2 linked regions of the Flammeovirga agarivorans genome follow. The protein of the gene in region 1 interacts with the protein of each later gene in a pairwise test. Links are inferred from orthologs where the notes say so. Each region holds a gene or a part of one and is shown on either strand. Other genes may lie near its edges.

What was found.
Region 2: the proteins of ruvC (region 1) and ruvA interact in binary tests that used the Escherichia coli proteins (3 or more experiments, as listed by UniProt). The link is inferred for Flammeovirga agarivorans from one-to-one orthologs.

What each region holds. Positions count from the first base shown.
Region 1 is NZ_JABAIL010000010.1:58,714-62,736, forward strand. What follows is about bases 1-2,839. They hold ruvC (crossover junction endodeoxyribonuclease RuvC), read left to right. Parts: upstream 1-1,051; coding sequence 1,052-1,627; downstream 1,628-2,839. Other genes in these bases: rsmG (16S rRNA (guanine(527)-N(7))-methyltransferase RsmG), read right to left, coding at 1-69; HGP29_RS23245 (hypothetical protein), read left to right, coding at 519-917; HGP29_RS23255 (SpoIIE family protein phosphatase), read right to left, coding at 1,651-2,839. In the rest of the region: more of HGP29_RS23255, read right to left, coding at 2,840-4,023.
Region 2 is NZ_JABAIL010000002.1:107,581-112,172, reverse strand. The notes cover bases 1,479-4,353. They hold ruvA (Holliday junction branch migration protein RuvA), read left to right. Parts: upstream 1,479-2,553; coding sequence 2,554-3,153; downstream 3,154-4,353. Other genes in these bases: sov (T9SS outer membrane translocon Sov/SprA), read left to right, coding at 3,261-4,353; HGP29_RS05270 (DUF4837 family protein), read left to right, coding at 1,479-2,544. In the rest of the region: HGP29_RS05280 (DUF1573 domain-containing protein), read left to right, coding at 1-448; HGP29_RS05275 (YheT family hydrolase), read left to right, coding at 452-1,423; more of HGP29_RS05270, read left to right, coding at 1,438-1,478; more of sov, read left to right, coding at 4,354-4,592. UniProt on the Escherichia coli protein: The RuvA-RuvB-RuvC complex processes Holliday junction (HJ) DNA during genetic recombination and DNA repair.

The sequences.
Region 1 (4,023 bases):
TGAGAATTGATGTTTTTGTACATCTGTTAAATCTGGAAAATACTTTAATAAGATATCAATATTAGCCATTCTATGAAGTATCTTTTTTTCTGCCTTAGTGATTACTTTTATTACTAAATATTTAAGGAAGATGTTTTCACATCTCTTTTTCTCAAATATCTTCCAAAACTAATATTTTTAACTGATGTACCCCTAACTTTTTCCAATTCCTTTAAATACATTTTCTATTTTTTTCAGATTAAGGATCATATTCTTCCTATTTTCCTTGAAATAATACTACAATGTCAGATTCTTCTTAGAATATCTACTCAAATCTAATTTTACTTCTTTCCGTTACAATGTCACTTTGATTAATCATATTTTCGTTCGAGTTCTCCATATATTCCTATTCTAATAAAATTAGATTTTTTTCATTTTTAGTATTTTCATTACGTCTACCTGTACATTTAGAATGAACAAAAAAAGACGGAGCGGTGTAATAAGGGCAAACAATTACTCGAATTAATGACCTATTGTATATGACCAACTTTACCACAGATATAAATAGCAGAACAGGAGTAATGACTATCAGAATGCGTGGATTTTTCCAACCAACAAAATTCACTGAGTTCTTAGAAGAGTCTTTAAAAAGTGTTCAATCCAAAAAACCTAAAATTGTTGTATTAGACGCAAGGTTTATTGAATCAGGTTGGATGAGTTCTAACCCTTGGATTGTAAGCTGGTTTTTACCAAAACTTGACCTATTAAAAGTAAAAAACTTTGGAATTATCATTGAAGATGAATGTGACCCTTTTACCCGTTTCTCTGTAATTAACTTAGAAAATCTATTAGAAAACGAACCAAGTATAGCATTAAAAATATTTGAAACACCAGAGGAAGCAACTGTTTGGCAGAGAAATGCATCGAAGGTTGCATAAAAAGAAATTGAGTCATTAATAATTTTGGGTGGTTTGTTCACAGTTGCAAAAAACAGCTGTAAGGGATCTTCGGTCGGAGATCCCATTTTTTTTGTCTATTTTTGGCTACTCAACCATCTATCAAAATCAAACAAATGAAGAGTACGCCTACTGAGAAACTGATATTAGGAATTGACCCCGGAACGCAAGAAATGGGATATGGACTTATATTGGCTAAGGGTTCAAAACTTAGTTTGGTACAGTATGGTGTGATCCACTTGAAAAAATATGCTAACCATGCGATAAAACTTAGAAAAATCCATGAACGCATCATTAGTATTCTTGATGAATATGCACCTGATGAAGTAGCATTAGAAGCTCCTTTTGTTGGTCAGAATATTCAATCTGCTTTAAAACTTGGTAGAGCTCAAGGAGTTGCCATGTCGGCAGCACTTATTCGAGATATTCCTATTACAGAGTATGCTCCTAAAAAAGTAAAAGCTGCTGTAACCGGAAATGGCAATGCCTCTAAAGAACAAGTGGCCAATATGCTTATGAGTATGTTGAAATTTAAGATAGATGACAATACGCTACTAGATGCTACTGATGCATTAGGTGTAGCTGTCTGCCATGCGTATCAGAAAGGAAACAATATCAATAAAGCGAAATCATGGAATGCTTTTTTAAAAGAAAACCCCAATCGAATCTCAAAAATAAAAAAGCCCCGATAAATCAACTTATCGAGGCCATTGCTTTATACGTTTAATATTTCATCGATGGATGAAAAATCTATTGTTGTTGACCTTGGTCTTGTAGGTTTAAAACCAATAACAAGAATATCATCCGTCTGTTTGTGTTCTGCACCCATCCATTCATCAATTTTCATTGCAATCAATGACTTTTGCTCATACATTGGTTTTTTAGCAATATCAGTCATAAGGTTTCTAAACGATTTCTTGTAGAATTTACGTCCTTCTTCTCCCCCAAACTGATCTTGGTAACCATCTGAAGACATATAGAATGAAAGTATTTCAGGAGAATTATTAAGATCAATCACATGTTCTTTAAAAGGTTCATATTGTTTCTTTTTGAACAGGTGACCTCCGATAGATTGTTTGTTTCCATCGATAGTCTCAATCGTATTTACTTCTTCAGATTCTTTCACTACATATAGAGGGTGATGTGCTCCAGCAAACTTCAACTCATTTGTTCTCTTATTGATGACACACATACCGATATCCATGCCGTCCTTATTATTCACTCTATCCTGTTTCAAGACAATACGAATACGAACATGTAGCTCATCCAACAATTTGCCAGGTGAAACTATTTCTTGTGTATTGATAAGGTTTGATAGGATTTCCCTACCTAAAATCGACATAAAAGCACCAGGAACTCCATGCCCTGTACAGTCTGCTACAGCCATATAAGTAAGGTCTCCTTTTTCTTCAAACCAATAAAAATCACCACTTACAATATCTTTAGGTCTATAGAATACAAAAGCATCGTCAAACCTAGATCGTATTAAAGATATATTGGGCAACAAGGCCTGTTGGATTCTTTTGGCATATTGAATACTACTTGTTTGTTGTTGGTTTTTCACCTCTAGCTCTTCAAGGGCACCTTCAAGTAATGCATTCTTCTCCATTAATTGATTCCTGTGATCATGAAGCTGAACGGTCTTTCTATCCACCAATTCTTCCATATTCTGATAGTTAATTGCCGTATCTAATGCATTTACTGCATATACTACAATACTACCCAACATATTGATCTGTACATCTGAAAATGCATTAACATCTTCACTATGCACTGCTAAAACACCAATTTTACTTGATGAAGAAATCAAAGGAAGATAAATTAATGAGCTAATTTTTTCAGTCGTTAATACTGGTAAGAAGTGTTTCAACTCATTAGAATTCATATAATCATTAGAAATGATCGGTTCCTGACGTTCGAAACACTGTACTCCTAAATGTGTAGATTCTGAAAGATTTCTTGAGAAAGCCATCTTCTCACCACTTGCACTAAAGCCTTGATAATGCATAATACCATCTTGATGAATACCAATTAGGAAAGAGCTAAAATCAAGTGTATTCAGTAAAGAGTGATAGAACTCTTGAATAATACCTTCTACTTTCAAGTGTCTACTTAATTTAGATCCAATCTGACGAATCTGATCAATCTTTTCGTATGTCTCCGTAAGTTCAACTTGCTGTTCCTCTATCTCAGTTCTTCTTTCATTCATTTTATTAATCATGAAATTGAAATCATCTGATAGATCACCTAGTTCGTCTTTAGTTTTAATAGTATATAGCTCTCCTTGGAAGTCTTCTTCTACAATTTTTTGTATAGATTTCGAAAGTAAATTAATTGGCTTTCCTAATCTGCTTAATAAATAGAAAAGTAATAGTGCATTTACTGTTAGGATCGTTAGAGCAAAAGAGATTAAGACCACAATGTTTAACCTTTTCCAATATTGATCATATTCTTTAATCACTTCATTGATATTCACTAGCTGATCTTCTACTCTAGCTAACTGATCGTTCAGGTTATCTTTAATTCCTGTTTTACCATAAAAGCCTAGTTGTTCATCCAATGATACTAATTTCAAGAAGTTCGTTTTGTATTTCTCCAAAGCACCAATAATGAATACTTTTCCATATTTATCTCTAACAGTTCTATTGATATCACTTTTTAAATCGTCAAGAACATCTACTAATTTAGACACATAACGCTTATCCTTTCTTAGAATATAATCTTTCTCATGTCTTCTTAGAGATAGAATCTTTACTTGATCTAAATCATAGCCTGAATTCATTACACTATAAATAGATCTACGCATTTCACCTTCCGTACCATAACTTTTGAAGCCTCGCTCCAATTGCACATGGATCAAAGTATCGAAACTTTCTCTGTAAACAGCTAATGATTTCTCTAATTCTCTAAGGCTAGGAATGATGTCTGCATCTTGCACATAAGAATTCACATACATCTTCTCTAATCTTTCGTCAATTGCTTCAAGTGCTTCTTTATGACTAGTGATGTACCTGTTCTTTTTAGACTCATAAAATTTAGGGTTGATCGTTTCTGTCAATAAAAATGACTTTTGATCCGATTTTACTTC
Region 2 (4,592 bases), on another replicon or contig:
GGTATTAGGAGAAACGCCATTCTATCGAAATATTATAATTCAAACTGATGCTAAAATAGCCCAATATACACTTTCAATTCAAGGTGAAATAGTTTCAAATCATCCGACACCTTCTACTAAAGATTACCTGGTGGATTGGAAAGAACATGTTAAAGCAGTTCCCATTTTTTCAGGGTATCATTTTAATATAAAAGGTGAAATAGATGAGGTATCAACCATTCCAATCTACATTACTAATGTTGGAGATAAATCATTATTTATTCAGAATGTCACCTGTAAAGGTTTTGAAATAGAAAGTGTTCAGTTGCCGAAGACTATAAAGAAAGGAGAGGTGTTATCTTTCCCTGTAAAAGTGAAAATGACAGAAAAAGGAGTTCAACAACAGTACCTTAAGGTAAATACTGATGAAAGGACAATTCTTATTCGAATACGTACGACAACAATTTAAAAAATGCCCATTGTAAAGCCATCAAAATTAAAAGTACCATTTTTTCAATTTAATGGTCACTTACAAACTATTGTACCCTCTGCAAAACGAAAAATCGAAGATGTTAATTATCGAAGGCAAAGAGTTGAATTGAAAGATGGAGACTTTTTGGATTTAGATTGGTCTATTACAGATAATGTGTCTGAAAGATTAGTAATTATTTCCCATGGTCTTGAAGGTGGGGCAGATCGCCATTATTGTAAGGGAATTGCAAAGATTTTTAATGAGAAAGGTTGGGATGCATTGGCCTGGAATTGCAGATCATGTAGTGGAGAATTAAATCGATTGCCAAGGTTTTATCACCATGGAGATGTGATAGATTTTGACGTTGTAGTTGAAGAAGCAAGAAAGAAAGGGTATAAGAAAATTGCTTTTGTAGGTTTTAGTATGGGCGGTGCTATTCTAATGAATGCTTTAGGGACTCCAGAGTTTAATAAGGAAAATATAGTGGGAGGTGTGGCCATTTCAACACCAATTGAGCTACAACCAAGTAGTGATGAATTAGAAAAAAGAACAAAAAGGATATATAATCAGAAGTTTTTTAAGAAGCTTAAAGCTAAAGTTATTGCCAAATCAAAAATTATGAATGGTATAGATACCACTCCTTTGCTAGATGAATCTTTCAAAACTTTGAGAGATTTTGATGAAGCCTATACTGCACCATTACATGGGTTTGAAAATGCGTCGGAGTTTTATCACCAAGCAAGTGTGCAAAGAAGGATACACAATATTCAACACCCAGTACTGATTTTGAATGCTAAAAATGATCCTTTTCTCACAAAAGAAAGCTATCCGGTGGAATTTGCATCACAAAGTGACTATATTTCACTAGAGATCCCTAAGAAAGGTGGACATGTTGGGTTTTCTATTGTAAATTCAGATTTTACTTATGCTGAATTAAGAGCAATATCATTTATTCAAAAAATATCACTTTAGTAGCTAAATAAATAATGAAACAACTTAGAGTAACAATATTAGTATTGATGGGTTTCCTGTCAACTGGATTATTATTTTCTTGTCAGGATAATCAAGGTGCAAGCTCAAATTTAGAAAAGTCATTTTTACCAAGTTCCAAGGGTAAACCCGGAGAGATGGTATTAGTTATTGACTCCAATCAATGGAATAAGAAAGGGAGTGTAGGGCAATTACTTTATGAAACCGTTTTAGGTAAAACAAGAGGGATCTTGCCTCAAAATGAACCTTCATTTACTGTTACTCAAGTTCAACCATCTGGTTTTAATAATATTCTTCGCCAAGCTAGAAATGTGTTGATTGTAACAACATTCGATAAAAAAAATAGAGAGTCGAAAGTGGTGAACTCATTTTTTGGAGAAGGAGTTATCAAGAGTTTATTAAAAGAGGAAGATAAATACTTCTTTATTAAGCAGGATGTATGGGCTAAAGATCAAACAGTAATGTTGTTTTTTGCAAAAGATGAAGCAACAATGCGAGAGATTTTAGCAAATCCAAGCAAGCAATATTATTTAGGAGAGCCTTTCCATGAGGTAGAAACGAAAAGACTACAGAAAACGCTTCAAAAAGAATATGATAGAAATACAGAGCGTTATTTGAAAGAAAATTATAAGGTGAGTATTCATACTATGCCAGGTTTCAAAGTTGCTCAATCGGATAAAGATTTCTTATGGTTGCGTCATCCTGAATTGTCATTCGATAACAATATTTTCTTTGTGAAATTTCCATATACTGACGAAAAACAATTTGATCCAGATTATGTATTGAATCTACGAGATAAGTTAGCTAAACAATATTTATATGGGGATCCAAGTAACCAAAATTCTTTTGTAGTAACAGAAGATAAAATTGCTCCTGAAGTGAGATCTGCCAAAATAAATGGAAAACAGGCCATGGAAATCAGAGGACTTTGGAAAACTAATAACCTGTCTATGGGAGGGCCATTTGTAGGTTATTTATTTCCGGATAACTCAGGTGCAAACTTATATTATGCAGAGGGGTTTGTCTTTGCTCCAGGTATGGATAAAAGGGAACTGATGAGAGAAATGGAAGCTGAACTAAAGACTTTCAAAGATTTAAATTAAAAGAAATTTATGTATTATTATATCAGTGGGAAGTTAGTTAAAAAACTTCCCACATTTGCTGTGATCGATGTACAAGGCGTTGGTTATGAAATCAAATGGCCTTTGAATGCATATAGCCTTTATAATGAGGGCGATCAAGTGACGCTTTATACATATTTGTATGTAAAAGAAGATGTTCAGCAATTGTATGGTTTTGCTTCAGAGAATGATCGAAGCATATTTTTATTACTAATTAGCATCTCTGGTATTGGCCCCTCAACTGGTCTCGCTTTTTTATCTTCACTATCAATGGGAGAGATTTGTTCTGCCATTATGCAGGAAGATGTAAAGACGATTCAGAGTGTTAAAGGTATCGGTGCAAAAACTGCTCAAAGAGTAGTTATTGAATTAAGAGATAAAATTTCTAAATTGCAGTATACGGGAGAGCTTATGCAATCATCTACAGCTCCTGCAGCAGATACTGCAAAAGTGGATGAAGCAATGGATGCTTTAGTAGCATTAGGTTTTACCCGAGCAGCAGCACAAAAGTCTATAAAACTAGTAATCAAGAAAAATGGGGCAGACTTGAGTGTTGAGAAATTGATTAAATTGGCATTAAAACAAAATTAGCCTATAAGTACTACTATTACTTTTTTTGCACATTTTTAAAGTGCTAACTGTTACATTAAATCTTCAACTCCATTTTGTTTCGCTTAAATAACGCAGTTTTACTATCTGTGCTTACTCTATTTTTTATGTTCCCTGTTTTTGTGGGAGCCACCAAGAGTAATGCAACTCCGATGTATTTCCAGCAGGATCTACCTCAGGAGGAAATGAAAGAAGATCAGGATACTACTAGGTTCAAGCCTTCTAAACCCTATGAAAAAGATAGGGTCGGGGACCCTGTGTCTTCACCTCAATACAGTACTCCATTATTAGGTACAACACCTGGAGTCTCAACGGAAATTTCTATTGATAGCTCCGGAGCATCTTATGATATAAAGGAGACATTAAACGGTAATCTTGATTACAGAGAGCCTTCTTATATCCCTTATGATGCATATAGAGATTATCTCTTTAAAAAACATATGGAAGGGTATTATAAGACGCTTTCAGTGCAACAAGATGGTGGAGATGCTTTGCCAGGGCAAGATGGAGGTCGACTTATTCCAGAAATTGAGTTAGGTAGAGTGGCAGACTTTCTATTTGGAGGTAGTACACTTGACTTTCAATTGAATGGTAGTGCAATGCTCGATTTTGGTCTACTTTTTCAAAGAGTTGATAACCCACAAGTACCAGTAACACAACAAAGAAACGGAGGATTTAATTTTGATCAACAAGTTGGTCTTGGAATGGTAGGTAAGGTAGGAGACAAACTAGAGCTATCATCCAATTTTGATACGAAAAGTACTTTCCAGTTCGATCAGCAGTATAATATGGCTTACACTGCTTACGATTATGATATCATTCAAGATATTCAAGTAGGTAATGTAAGTTTTAATGTACGAAACTCATTAATCACAGGAGCTCAGAACCTGTTTGGTGTATACAGTAAACTAAGGTTTGGAAACTTATATGTGAGTAGTGTTTTCTCTTCACAGCGAGGATCACAAGAAACCATTACAATTAAGAATGGAGGGCAGAATAGAGAATTTGAATTTAGAGCAGATACTTATGATAATAACCGACATTTCTTCATAGGACATTTCTTTAGAGATAAATACGAAGAATCATTAAAACAAACACCTAACGTTATTTCAGGAGTAGTGGTAACGCGTATGAAGGTGTATGTGACTAACCGTTCTAATGATACTCAAACACAAAGAAACTTAGTAGGTTTGATGGATTTGGGTGAAGCAAACCCTTACAATCCATCATGGGGAACAAACACAAACCCAGTAGCAGATAATAATGCCAACACACTTTATAGTTCAGTAAAGAATTTAAATAGAAATTCAGATGCTATAAAAGGACAGTTAGAGGGGTTAGGAATGGAAAATGGTGCTGAATTTGAGATTTTACGTTCAGCAAGAGAACTAACTCCAACAGAATTTACCTATAACCAACAA